DNA from 3 places in the Paenibacillus sp. FA6 genome. Region 3 is predicted to be linked to each of the others. Evidence: riboswitches for the same ligand, from Rfam matches in the RefSeq annotation. Region 3 holds a riboswitch; each other region holds the start of a gene.
The links. A riboswitch is a leader RNA that binds a small molecule or an ion and turns the genes downstream of it on or off. The one in region 3 is predicted to bind thiamine pyrophosphate.
Positions count from the first base shown of each region.

Region 1: it holds a riboswitch for thiamine pyrophosphate, as region 3 does, so the genes downstream of both, ACP8HI_RS02285 (ABC transporter ATP-binding protein) here and ACP8HI_RS05020 (thiamine phosphate synthase) in region 3, are expected to answer to the same signal.
Region 2: it holds a riboswitch for thiamine pyrophosphate, as region 3 does, so the genes downstream of both, thiC (phosphomethylpyrimidine synthase ThiC) here and ACP8HI_RS05020 (thiamine phosphate synthase) in region 3, are expected to answer to the same signal.

Region 1 covers NZ_CP188820.1:498,369-503,216, reverse strand. Annotated here, with positions in the region: gene ACP8HI_RS02295 (pectate lyase) at 1-292, opposite strand, end outside; gene ACP8HI_RS02290 (VOC family protein) at 517-1,383, opposite strand; TPP riboswitch at 1,731-1,834, shown strand; gene ACP8HI_RS02285 (ABC transporter ATP-binding protein) at 1,870-2,724, shown strand; gene ACP8HI_RS02280 (ABC transporter permease) at 2,705-3,481, shown strand; gene ACP8HI_RS02275 (ABC transporter substrate-binding protein) at 3,478-4,521, shown strand; gene thiM (hydroxyethylthiazole kinase) at 4,546-4,848, shown strand, end outside.
Region 2 covers NZ_CP188820.1:1,672,674-1,677,521, forward strand. Annotated here, with positions in the region: gene ACP8HI_RS07715 (O-antigen ligase family protein) at 1-1,517, shown strand, start outside; TPP riboswitch at 1,624-1,733, shown strand; gene thiC (phosphomethylpyrimidine synthase ThiC) at 1,981-3,738, shown strand; gene ACP8HI_RS07725 (CAP domain-containing protein) at 3,809-4,848, shown strand, end outside.
Region 3 covers NZ_CP188820.1:1,092,231-1,097,078, forward strand. Annotated here, with positions in the region: gene ACP8HI_RS05000 (AAC(3) family N-acetyltransferase) at 1-133, shown strand, start outside; gene ACP8HI_RS05005 (DUF2809 domain-containing protein) at 180-527, shown strand; gene ACP8HI_RS05010 (immunity 53 family protein) at 524-811, shown strand; gene ACP8HI_RS05015 (HXXEE domain-containing protein) at 845-1,378, shown strand; TPP riboswitch at 1,438-1,541, shown strand; gene ACP8HI_RS05020 (thiamine phosphate synthase) at 1,682-2,350, shown strand; gene thiO (glycine oxidase ThiO) at 2,367-3,512, shown strand; gene thiS (sulfur carrier protein ThiS) at 3,509-3,712, shown strand; gene ACP8HI_RS05035 (thiazole synthase) at 3,714-4,481, shown strand; gene ACP8HI_RS05040 (thiazole biosynthesis adenylyltransferase ThiF) at 4,478-4,848, shown strand, end outside.

The sequences.
Region 1 (4,848 bases), 590 kb from region 3:
CGTTTCCATAACAATGAACTCCATCAGCCCCAGGAGCGCCGATGATAACATTCTTCATCGTTGCGCCCGCTTCTAATTTGAAAATCGGTTTTTGATTTTCAGCTTGGCTGCCATCTCCGAGTGTACTTGCATTTGCAATATAAGTCTGACCCTGACCATCAAATGTTGTACCCGCGGCAACTATAATCGTCGTACTGACAGTAATTGGCGATGCTGCTTTAACTTCTGGTTGAAACCCTACTAATGAAATCATTACTCCTGCAGCTAACACGATACTCAATATTTTTTTCATGATAACCATCCTTTACTATTTTTTGATACAAACGGATGTGCACCCCCGTCTACATCTGAGTTAAGACTAGCAGACAATCTAGGGTTCCGAAATAATCATTTTGTTATATATGGTTATAAAACTATTATATTACATGGATTAATTGATGTATTTGTATGCAACATAGCCATTATAAAAGCCGCAAGCATCATGCTTGCGACTTTTTCGTATTCCTAAGTGTTACTTCACTCTGAACTTTGACTCAACAGCTTTATTGAAATATTGGAAGGATCTTTCACGAACCAACCACCATCCCGATGAGTAACACTAATTCCCGCATTCTTTAATTGCACAATGACAGTATCAAGTTCATCCTGATTAGGAAGAACCCATGTGAAGTAATCTAATCCGACCGCATTTGCCGGTGCAGATGGTGCGCCCACTCCTGCCCATGTGTTTAAGCCAATATGATGATGATACCCTCCTGCAGATACGAATAATGCCATCGCACCATAATGAGCGGTAACGTCAAGCCCTAGAGTATTACAGTAAAATTCCTCCGCCTTCTGCAAATCTGATACATGGAAATGAACATGTCCAATAATCGTTCCTTCAGCTAAGCCATTCCACTCCTGCCCATCAGATATCGCAAGCAGCCCATCAACATCAACTGGATCCGTCGTCATCACATATTGTCCCTGTGCATCTCTCTTCCATGTTTCCCTTGGACGATCCGCATAAATCTCGATACCATTGCCGTCTGGATCACTAATATACAATGCTTCACTGACTAGATGATCTCCTTGGCCCGCATTAATGTTGTGCTTCATCAAGTTACGTAATGATAGTCCTAATGAAATGCGATCAGGTACTAGAATTGCGAAGTGATACAATCCAGCAACCGATCTTTCCGGTAAAACGACTGCATTCTCTATTTGTTCTAGAACCAACAACGGTTCTTTACCATCCACTGTCAACTCAGCCGTATTCTCTGTCAAATTCAAAACTCCTAAGCCAATAACCTCTTTATAAAATACTAAGGAACGTTCCAAATTGCTAATTTTCAATTTCACATATCCAATTTTTGTGCTTGGATGTATTTTCTTAACCATTGAGCATCTTCCTTTCAAAGTAAAATGATTTATATAAGTAATAGTAATAATTATTCTGTATGATAAATATATCATGATTTTTTTTCTTAGTCAATAGAGATGAGTCTATAAATACGAGTTCAAAAAGTCAGGTTTTCAACACCGAGAAGATTGGATGAAGCAAGGGAGAGAGGAGCGGAGCGTAGGCAGTACCTACGTGAGCACCGGAAAGACCGGTTGAATTCAATCTTCGATGTTGGATACGCCTCTTGGTATACTTCGTGATCAAAAGATGACTTTTTGAACATCCTCTATACATATTTGTAAATTGTGTTATATTGGATAGGTTATCAATTAAATAAGACCTTGTATTTCACTAGGGGAGTCTAATGACTGAGATGGAACTTGATGTTCCGGACCCTTGGAACCTGATCTGGATTATACCAGCGGAGGGAAGTGGAACGAAATCTTCAACTCATGCATATATTTGCTCACTTATTTGCCTGAATGAACTTTTTGGCCCACTCATTTCCTTTCGGAAATGGTTGGGTCTTTATTTGTTTACGGGAGGCGATTACCGCGATATTATCACTACAGAATTTAACTTACTCTTTTGCAAGTACATACGAATCCCCAATCATTCAGGAACTATCTATGGATGTTCATACGGGTGAATTCATTTCTGTTATAGGAGCTAGTGGTTCTGGTAAAAGCACTCTGTTTAAGCTGATTGCAGGACTGCTAGAGCCTATGGATGGAGAAATATATATACATGGCAAAAGGACATTGAATCGTCTAGGAACAGTGGCTTACATGCCCCAGAAGGACTTACTTCTGCCTTGGAGAACCGTTCTAGACAATTGTCTACTCCCATGGGAGCTTAATCGGAAACTTCATCGTGAACTAGATCAGCGTAATAAAGAGAAGATCACAGCAGATATTCAATTAACATTAGATCGTTTCGGTCTAGGGAAATACGCATATGCCTATCCAGATGAATTATCAGGTGGGATGCGACAACGTGTCGCTTTTCTCAGAACACTCGTAACAGGCCAAGATCTGATGTTATTAGATGAACCCTTTGGTGCCCTTGACGCAATGACCAAAAGAAAGATGCATCGTTGGTTACTAGATCTTTGGGATGATCTACATAAGACTGTCCTTTTCATTACACATGATTTGGAAGAAGCCATTTTATTAAGTGATCGCATCTACCTCATGTCCCATGACAGTCCTCAAGGTGTAGAAGAAATCATCGTTAATTTACCTAGACCAAGGCACTACGAGATGAACTATGACCCTCACTTTATACAATTGAGGCAGGACTTGGAGCGAAGATTACATGAGAAGACGCCTTTTTAAACGCTGGGCACATGATTATGGATGGTTTGCACTTCTTTTTACACTACTCCTAATAGCTTGGGAATCGGTGGTCTCTTTAGGATGGGTACCTTCCTTTATTATTCCCTCACCCACCTCGATTACCCGTGCATTATTTGAGAATGGGCATCTATTGATCAGTCGGCATTTAATCGCAACTTTAGAAGAGGTTGTCTTAGGTTTTATATTATCTGTTAGTGGGGGCATTATTCTTGCTATAAGTATGCATATTTCACGTCCACTTGAGAAAGCACTCTATCCGTTCATGATTATTAGTCAGACCATCCCCTTAATCGCGCTCTCTCCTATCTTCATCATGTGGTTCGGTTACACGATTTGGAGTAAAGTAGCGGTGGTCTTCCTAACTGCATTCTTCCCGATTGTAGTAAGCACCTATGACGGTCTAAAAAAGGGTGATCGCGAGTATGCAGAGTTACTCATGACGATGGGAGCCAACCGCTGGGAACTATTCTGCACCATTGAGATGCCTATGGCCTTACCTTCCTTCTTCTCGGGACTGAAACTCTCCATCGTATATTGTGTCGTTGGAGCTACGATTGGCGAATGGCTAGGAGGTACAAAGGGGCTAGGCTACTATAGTCGAAGAATGTCGAGCAATATGCATACGGATGAGATGTTTGCATCCATCTTGTTACTTTCTTTACTTGGGATTTCCTTATTTATGATGATCGTAATATTAGAGAACAAGTTTCTAAAGAGGAGAGGTTTATCGAAATGACTATAAATAAGAATATAAATATGGGTATGAAAAAAGTTATCCCCGTTCTACTGGCACTGGCACTCTTTTCCTTGACCGCTTGTGGCAATACGTCTAACTCGAATCAAGCAACTGACATGCCAACGGCAATCGTAGAGAATAAGCCTCAAAAGCTGAGCATTATGCTCGATTGGTATCCGAATGCCGTTCATTCTTTCCTGTATACAGCACAAGAAAATGGATACTTCGCGGAACAAGGGATTGAACTAGATATCCAAATGCCTGCCGATACCAATGATGCTTTGAAATTAGTAGCTGCTGGAAAGGTCGATCTAGCCCTAAGTTATCAACCACAATTACTTATGGCTCGCGGTGAGAATATTCCCGTTAAATCTATTGCTGCTATCGTGAGACATCCATTGAATCATCTTATGGTACCTACTAATGGAACGGTTCAATCTCCCAAAGACCTGGCTGGTTTAACCGTTGGATACTCTTCAATTCCTTTATATGAAGCTATGGTACATACCATGATTCGAAATGATGGGGGCGATCCTGAAGACGTTCATTTGGTTGATGTAGGCTATGATCTCATTCCGGCCATTGCTACTTCCAGTGTTGATGCCATTATGGGTGGATTCATCAATCATGAACAACTAATACTTGCTAAGCAAGGTCACGCTGTAGTCGCTTTGAATCCTACGGATTATGGTGTTCCGGATTATTATGAGCTTGTCCTTGTCGCTAGTGAGCAGGGATTGAAAGACAAGCAAGAGTTACTCGCGAAGTTTGTCACAGCCATTGCCCAAGGACAACAGTACGTACAACAGCATCCTGAGGAAGCACTATCCATACTTTTTGAACATGAAGATCAGACTTCACCGCTAGATAAAGAAATAGAAACGAAGAGCCTAGAGATTCTATTACCACTGATGGATGCGAAAGAACAGGCTTTCGGATATCAATCACCTGAATCATGGGAGAGCGTCAATCAATGGCTCATTTCTAACAATTTACTACCTGACACTATAAAAGCGGAAGATGCCTTCATCAATTTCTAATTCATCTTAAGGAGGAAGTTAATCATGACATTTCTACAAAAGGTACGTCAGCATAATCCACTTGTACACAACATCACCAACACGGTAGTTACCAACTTTACAGCCAATGGACTTCTCGCCCTAGGCGCTTCACCCTTTATGGCAGATGCTCATGAAGAAGTTGCCGATGTAGCGAAAATCGCTAATGCTGTCCTACTAAATATGGGTACTCTCAATACTCATATTGTAGACTCCATTCTCATGGCAGGTAAATCAGCTAATGAGAATAATGTTCCAGTCGTATTTGATCCTGTTGGTGCTGGAGCCACCTCCTATCGTACAACTATT
Region 2 (4,848 bases), 580 kb from region 3:
CCTCACTGTATGAGCAATATCAGAACAACCCATATACTAGCCGGCAGGTACATAACTTCTTCTTACAATACTTGATTGAAGTAGGGATTCTAGGATTTATCGTGTTTATGAGTTTTATCCTTTTTATTTTTTATAAATATATTCGTGGATATGTAAAAAGAGATAAGGATGATTTCGATAATGGATTCTTTTATCTGATTATAGCCTTGTCGATTCTGGTTCATAGCTTACTGGACTTCAATATGAGCTATGCCTTCATGGGAATACTTGTCTTTATCGGTCTGGCTGGGATGACGGTGGTCATGGATAGTAAGCCACTGAGTTGGAACTGGAATAAGACGTGGCTACGCCTTGGATATTTCTCTGTAGTAGGAATCGGCACTGTCTCTCTGGTGTTCATCTTGATCGGCTATATCGGGTCGAGTAATGCCGCTGTGAAAGCCAAGAACCTGTTTGGTATCAGTGAGTCCTACGAAGAGCTGAAGGTACCGTTGGTTAAAGCTTTGGATAAGCGTCCGAGCCACCCGGAGTCGGCGATGTACCTATCCTCGATTAATCAGCAGGTGTTTAACCAGACTCAAGACGAGCAGTTCCTTGAAGAGTCCTTTCATGTGCTGACACGCGCCCTCAAGGACGAGCCTTACAACAAGCAATTACTGACGCAGTTAGCAGCTTACTACGATCTTAAAGGGCAAAGCGACCTTGCTCACGCGGTCTACCGTGACAATGCCAATAAGTTCATCTGGGATATTGAATGGTATGATATATTGATTAGACGCTCACTTGCGATGGGAGACCAGGCACATACCCTCAAGGATGATGTTCTGAAACAGGAGTATTTCAAGACAGGGCTCGAGACATACGAACAGGTTGTGGTCGGTGTGGAGTATTTGAAGACACTCCCTCCGGAGCAGATGCAGGGACGTCCGTTCTCCATCACTCCGACCATCGCTCTGAATACGGGTAAAATACAGCTGATGTTAGGAGAGCCTGTGGTGGCCGCGGTTACCCTAAAGCTTGGTTTCAATGAGAATTACACAGATATCATAAACAGCGAAGACCTCTGGGAGATGGAGTGGTACAGCGCTCTCATCAGTCGCTCTTATGATCTGGGGCAGGTGGCTCACACACAGCAAGACAGTGTTAACAAGCAAGCGAATTTCAATATCGGGCTTGAGGCCTACAGGCATGTACTGGCGGATTTGGAATATTTGAAGACTCTGTCTTCTCAAGAACTGCAAGGAAGGTCGCTTACGGTTGCTCCGGCTGTAGCACTGAATACAGGAAAAATACAATTTATGTCTGAAAAATTGGAAGCAGCTATAGCTACGCTACAGATTGGTTTGAGCGAAGATTATACCAATGCAACTAACCGTGAAATTGCTCGTTGGTATTTGGCTGCACTAAAGAAGAATAACAGTGTCCCAGATCAGGTCGTTTATGACCTTCTGATTGCGGCTGATCCTACGGAATCCGCACAGATTGATGAAATCGCAGATTTACAGCTTGAATTTTAACAACAGTGATGATTTGGGAGGTAACTCCGCTTTTGTAAGGATATAGATAGTTATTTGGGAATTACTATTGCTTTATCTGGTTACTTCGTTATACTTTAACTAACAATTACATCGTAACGGGAGCTTGGTATGCCAGGCTGAGAGGATAGTGATCAACTATCGACCGTCAAACCTGATCTGGGTAATGCCAGCGGAGGAAATGGAGTTCTATTTGTCTATTTAAGACTGCCTCTTTCTCAGAGGCAGTCTTTTTCTAAATATAAGGGAGTATAAGTATCACTTGATACTCTATTTCTTATATTTCGGTAGAGACGGAGACCTTAAGGCGATACGAAGTATCGCTGGTATCGGAAACATAAGCTCCTTGAAAAGGGACGGCTTATCCGTTTCTATTTGTTGAATAGAATTTGCTCCGCTTGATCAAATCATCTTACTTATAGGAGGAAATGAAATGACAAGCGAAATGAAGAAAGAATCTGTTAATCTATCAGCTTTTCCAGGAAGTAAAAAAGTGTATGTAACGGGGTCTCGTCCAGACATTCGCGTTCCAATGCGCGAAATTACACTTAGCAACACTTCGGGTATATCTGGAATAGAGGAGAATGCACCTGTTCGGGTCTATGATACTAGTGGTTCTTATACCGACAGCGAAGTGCATACCGATATTCGTGTTGGATTGCATCCCAATCGTTTATCGTGGATTAAAGAACGTGGAGATTCTGAATCTTATGTAGGGCGAACAATCAAGCCAGAAGATAACGGTAATGTGAAAGAAGCCTCACGAGAAGAGGTGTTTCCAGCTTTGCAGAGGGATCCCTTACGAGCTAGAAAAGGAAGAAATGTAAGCCAAATGCATTATGCTCGTAAAGGCGTGATTACAGCAGAGATGGAATATATTGCGATTCGAGAAAACGTAACACCGGAATTTGTCAGAGATGAAGTAGCTCTCGGTCGTGCAATCATTCCTGCGAACATTAATCATCCTGAAAGTGAACCTATGATTATTGGACGGAATTTCTTAGTGAAGATTAATGCCAATATTGGAAACTCAGCTGTGTCATCCTCCATAGATGAAGAGGTTGAGAAGATGAGATGGGCTACACGTTGGGGTGCGGATAATATTATGGATTTATCTACCGGCAACAATATTCATACAACGAGAGAATGGATTATTCGTAATTCCCCCGTTCCAATAGGTACTGTACCCATCTATCAAGCTTTAGAGAAGGTAAAGGGCAAAGCAGAGGATTTAACATGGGAAGTGTATCGAGATACACTCATTGAGCAGGCAGAGCAGGGTGTGGATTATTTCACTATCCATGCAGGAGTCTTGCTTCGATACATCCCACTGACTGCCAATCGAATGACTGGAATTGTATCACGTGGTGGCTCCATTATGGCAGCGTGGTGTCTTGCTCATCACCAAGAGAACTTTCTCTATACGCATTTCGAAGATATCTGTGAAATCATGAAAATGTATGACGTTTCCTTCTCCTTAGGAGATGGTTTACGTCCAGGTTCTATCGCCGATGCGAATGATGAAGCGCAATTTGCAGAACTGGAAACGTTGGGTGAATTGACGAAGATTGCCTGGAAACATGATGTTCAGGTGATGGTTGAGGGCCCAGGACATGTACCGATGCATTTAATCAAGGAGAATATGGATAAGCAACTTGAAATCTGTAACGAAGCGCCCTTTTATACATTGGGCCCTCTTACGACGGATATTGCACCAGGATATGATCATATCACTTCAGCGATAGGAGCAGCGATGATCGGTTGGTTTGGTACGGCCATGCTTTGCTATGTTACTCCTAAAGAACATTTAGGATTACCGAACAAGAATGATGTGCGGGAAGGGGTTATAACTTATAAAATAGCTGCCCATGCCGCTGATTTAGCTAAAGGGCATAAGGGAGCACAGGACCGTGATAATGCACTGTCCAAAGCCCGGTTCGAATTCCGTTGGCGTGATCAGTTCCACCTGTCGCTCGATCCTGAGAGAGCGCTGGAGTATCATGATGAGACGCTACCTGCGGAAGGAGCTAAGACGGCACATTTCTGTTCCATGTGTGGACCCAAGTTCTGTAGCATGCGGATTTCTCATGATATTCGGGATTCAACTAGACAGAAGGAACAAGAGGAACAGGATTCCATAAGAAATGGTCTGTTGAATAAAGCGAACGAATTTAAAGAGGGTGGAAGCGTCATTTATAAATGAGACTATTCAGATTATTCACTCTTATTCCGACATAAGAATAGGCAGGTTACTGTAGAAGAGGAGGGATAGGATGACAGAAACTAGGTTTGGAATAAAAAGACGGGTAAAGCAGCTGAAATGGATAGTTTATCTATCCTTACTTGTCATCTTGGGGATCGTAGGAACAGGTACAGCCATTAAGGCCGAATCGCTCACCTATGTGGATGTCCCAGAATCGCATTGGGCTTACGAAATGGTGAAATGGTCACAAAGCAATGGAATTAGTAATGGGTATGATGATGGGACATTCCGTCCTTCTCAAATCGTTACGGAAACAGAATTTCTAGTCATGGTCCTACGGGCATATCCACAGGTGGCAATCAGGGATTCAGTTCCGCATACTTCATGGTATGAACCGTATTATGACGTAGCCAAAGGACTCGAATGGCCGATATCTGGAGAGGTTAATCAGAACATGAAACGGGGACAAGTCGCTGAGTTGTTTGCAGCCGTTATGGGGCAACCCCTCTCCCAGAAGAAATCTATCCAGCTTCTACTAGATAAGGGCATTGCTCAAGGGAAGCAAGGAGGAAGTTCGCTGGAAAGTTTCGCCCCAAATGATGTCCTGTCAAGGGCAGAAGCGCAGACGTTCATTTACAGGCTGAAACAGGTTCACCCGACGTTGAAGGATTCAGAGATTCAGAGTACTGGTCTCAGTTTGAATGGCATTAGCCTCGGAGATACTGAGACCAGAGTGATTACAAAGCTGGGCCAACCCAAGCGAAAAGATGCCACAGAAACAAATATGATCTGGTACATCTATAATCAGGATTATTCGAAGTATGCTCAGATAGGCGTTCAAGATGGGAAGGTCATTGCGCTTTATTCCAATGCAGATGGCTGGTCTATAGATACTAAGATGGGCCTAAATAACTTGGAAGCAGAAGCGAAGAAGTTATGGGGAGATACAGTTAGTGTTGACTCAAAAGGTCGATGGAAGAGTTATGAAGCTACTAACTATGAAGTCACCTTATTTATGGACACGTTGGGAAATGGGAAGTCTGAGAGTTTACTAGTAAATACAACTAAGATGAATTCCTCTGCGCAAGACAAGCGCTCTTCAACTGGTGA
Region 3 (4,848 bases):
GGGTGATGCGGTTGTACGTGTATGTGACACGGTCAAGATGACCGAGGTTCTTACAGAAATGCTGCGTGAGTATCCCGATTTATTCTCGGACAATGAACCATTAAACGAGCATATGCAGCAGTTATTTGGATAAGTTAGTGAAGAATAGAATAGTATACGTATTCCTATTCTTTATAGTAATGACTTTAGGAATTTGTTCGAGGGCATTTTCAGATGTATTACCCTTGTTTGTATCACGACATTTCGGAGATGCTTTGTGGGCAAGTATGATTTATTTCGGTTGTCGGATATTGTTCGTACAGCAAAAATTGCTTATCTCTGTTTATTTAAGTTTAATATTTAGCTTTACGATTGAATTCAGCCAGTTGTATCAGGCGGATTGGATTATTGGAATACGATCAACACTATTGGGAGCATTAATATTAGGAAAAGGTTTCTTAGTCATTGATTTAATCCGATATGTGGTAGGGATTACTTGTTCTTGTATTATGGATTATTACTTGTTTAACCGAGGAGGAAGAAGATGAGTAACCTGAAATGGTTAGAAGGTTGGTATGAGAATCATTGTGATGATGAGTGGGAGCAGACTCATATTTTGAAGATTGAATCGATAGACACTCCCGGATGGAGATTAACGGTACCTTTACTTGAGACTGAATTAGAGGGGAAAACGTTAGATGAAATTATCATTGATCGGAATGATCATGATTGGGTGAGATGTTGGATCAAAGATGGATATTTCGAAGGTGCAGGTGGATTGAGAAATTTAGAAGAGATGATACAGATCTTTAAGGAATGGGCGGAAAGCTAGCAGAGAGATACCGTAGTAGGGAGTTGATTTTAAATGATACTTCTTGACTCATTTATAACCATAGAATCTTTCATGTGGTTGTTTCTAGCGGTTTTTATGATCCATGACTTTGAAGAAATCATATTTGTGGAGTCCTGGATGAAGAGGAATTATGCTACAATCGACAAGATCATACCAAAGGTTGCGCGGAAACTAGTTAAGAACATGTCAGAAGTGAAATCATCTCAGTTCGCGGTAGCGGTATTCATGGAGTTCATTGTTTTTATACCCATTACCTATCTGGCTGTGGAGCAACATCATTATGTTCTATTCATAGGCTGTAATGCCTTGATGTTTGTACATGTGTTTACTCATCTAGCACAATCCTTATATTTGAAATTGTACACCCCAGGGGTATTAACAGCACTAATTGTGATTTTGCCATACTCAGGATATTTGTTTTATAGATTAATAATCGAAGACATTGTTACTCTAAAAGAAATATTGTTATACGCTCCTTCAGGGTTAATCGTGCTCCCTTTAGTGTTACTAGGACATAAGGTAGGTAAGCTAGTGATACGCAATTAATAAATAAAAGTTATTCTATTATTCCAATATTTGTGTTAGTATGTATCCAATTGAATACGTTAGATCACTAGGGGTGCTATTTGGCTGAGACGGAATGTGTGATTCCAAACCCTTTGAACCTGATCTGGATTATACCAGCGTAGGGAAGTGAGCTTGAGCTTTGGTTAAGATCGTTTTGTATGCGTGTATACGTCTGCATTCTTTTGACTATAGTTATAGGCCACCTTCTATTGCAGAAGGTGGCCTATTTGGTGTTCTATCATATCCGAGATTCGACTTGAGGGAAAATAGGGAGGGAGTACAATGTCAGCGCGAGAATTACATGTGATCTCGAATGGTCAGTCTGAGCTGGAACGCTTTGCAAGGATAGCGGCACTTATTCATCCTTTTGTAACAGCATTTCATATAAGGGAGAACTCAAGTCATGCGGCCGACCTTTGGGCAGGGATATTGGCTTTAAGAACAGTTGGAGTACCTCTTAGTAAAGTGATCATAAACGACCGAGTTGATGTCGCTTATGCCGCTGGAACTGGGGGAGTCCAGTTAAGCTACCGTAGCCTAGAGGTGCAGGCAGTGAGGAGAGCTTTTTCTAGATTGCGAATAGGACGTTCTGTTCACGATGTTCAAGAGGCAGTGGAGATGAGTGAGCAAGGAGCTGATTATCTAGTGTACGGACATATCTTCCCAACAGCTTCTAAGCCAGGACAGCAAGCTAGAGGAACGAAGGCATTAGGGGAAGTTGTGAAAAGAGTCCCTATTCCAGTTATCGCGATCGGGGGCATTAAGCCCGACCATGTGCAGCAGATTGTCGCAACTGGAGCAGCAGGAATTGCAATACTATCGGGAATTACCGCAGCAGATGATCCATTAAGGTCGGTGAAGGACTACCGAGAGGCATTAGATAGTTTAGAGGAAGTTCAAAAAGTCAACTTTTTGAACACGGAATTAAAGTTTATACCCAAAAACCTTTAGGAGGTCAATGACCAGAATGAAGCAATTAGATGCCATTATTATAGGTGGGGGAGTGATTGGAAGTTCGATTGCTTACCATATGTCCGCAAGAGGCATGAATGTGATTCTCTTGGAGCGTGATCGTCTGGGAAGTCAAGCTTCGAATGCGGCAGCGGGAATGCTTGCGGCACAAGCTGAAATGACCGAAGTTGGACCGATGTTCGATTTGGCGCGGGCAAGTCGTGCGTTATTCCCAAAGCTCGCTACGGATCTAAGAGAGTTAACAGGGATAGATATTGGTCTAAAGCGTAAAGGTCTACTCCGTGTAGCAGTAACAGAAGCGGATGTGACCGAAATTCAACGTACATTAGCTTTTCAAAAGACAGTAGGGGAACAAGCTGAGTGGTTGTCATTGGAGCAAGTGAAGCAACGGGAGCCGGGCATTTCTTCAGATCTGCTTGGAGCAATGCTAGTTGAAGAAGATGGTCAAGTGGATGCGCCTGAGTTATGTCTCGCATTTGCCAAAGCAGCGGCAGCACTTGGAGCACAAATTAAGGAGTTTACTGAGGTGAAATCTCTTATTTATGCACATGGGCGTATGACTGGAGTGGTTACAAGTGAAGGAACAGTTCATGCTGATCAGGTCATCATTGCTTCAGGAACGTGGAGTGGGCCACTTCTTGAGCAGGCTGGATTGACATGCCCAATTTATCCGGTCAAAGGGGAATGTTTCTCTGTTCTAAGTCACACACCGTTGCTACAATCTACGATATTTAGCCATGGTTGTTATTTAGTTCCGAAGAAAGGCGGGCGACTCGTTGTTGGAGCAACTGCAACTGCACATAGCTATGATCGCAAGGTCACTTTGAAGGGAATATCCAAGTTATTAGAGTCAGCGAAGCAACTGTTACCGGGTATCGTCGAAACAGAGTGGGAGCGAGCTTGGAGTGGGCTACGTCCACAGACATTAGATGGCTTACCTTATTTGGGTGAACATCCGTCGCTGAAGGGACTATATGTGGCGGCAGGGCATTATCGTAATGGTATTCTACTTAGTCCAATGACTGGGAAGCTAGTTGCAGATTGGGCCGAAGGTAAGACGGAGAAGGTTCTTTCACTAGAAGCTTTTCGGGTAGATCGGCATCAGAATGTTCCTAATGAAAGGGCAGGTGTCCTATTATGAAGTTACAAATTAATGGTGAACAGGTTGAAGTATCAAATAACTGCAAGACGGTCGTCGATTTACTTGTATATTTCGGGCTAGAGAGCAAAGTTGTTATTGTTGAGTGGAACCAGCATATTTTGGAGAAATCAGATCATGAGACAACATGCTTGACGGATGGAGACCGAATTGAGATTGTACATTTTGTAGGGGGTGGCTAATTTGTTGAAGATAGGAACACATGAATTTAGTTCAAGATTGTTATTAGGAACAGGGAAATTCCCAAGCTTTGAGATTCAAAAGGAAGCCGTTGATGTATCTGAGACAGAAATCTTAACGTTTGCGGTTAGACGGATGAACATATTTGAGGCGACTCAGCCTAATTTTCTGGAAATGCTAGATGTTAGTAGATATACATTACTCCCGAATACAGCAGGTGCTTCAACGGCAGAAGAAGCTGTTCGCATCGCTAAATTAGCGAGAGCATCTGGGCTGTGCGATATGATTAAAGTCGAAGTGATTGGTGATTGGAAGACGCTGTTGCCAGATCCACTGGAGACGTTAAAAGCTTCTGAAATGCTTCTAGAGGAAGGGTTTATCGTTCTTCCCTATACATCTGATGATGTGTTGTTGGCCAAGAGATTACAGGAACTGGGTGTTCATGCCATCATGCCAGGTGCGTCCCCGATTGGTTCGGGTCAGGGTATTATTAATCCATTGAATCTTAGTTTTATTATCGAGCAAGCAACGGTACCCATCATTGTAGATGCAGGCATAGGTAGTCCTGCTGATGCGGCTTTCGCTATGGAGCTTGGAGCCGATGCCGTATTGCTGAATTCCGCTGTTTCAGGGGCGCAGAATCCCGTGAAGATGGCTTTAGCAATGAAGCTCGCGATTGAAGCGGGGAGATTAGGATTTGAAGCGGGTCGAATTCCGAAGAAGCGCTATGCTTCTGCTAGTAGTCCGATGGAAGGATGGATTAGCACTTGAATGAGCGATATTCACGACAGAAGTTATTTACACCCATAGGAGAAGCGGGACAGCTTAAGCTTGGAACGATGCATGTCCTTATTATCGGCGCAGGGGCATTAGGTACAGGAAATGCTGAGGCACTTGCAAGAGCAGGTGTGGGCAAGTTAACGATTGTGGATCGAGATTATGTAGAGTGGAGTAACCTGCAGCGCCAACAACTATACTGTGAAGCGGATGCAGAGTTACGCATACCGAAGGCTATTGCAGCAAAGAAAAGACTCATGGAGATTAATTCCACGGTGGAAGTGAGCGCATATGTGATGGATGTAACGACAAGCGAGATCGAAGATATGGTCTCGGGTGTCGATCTGATCATTGACGCGAC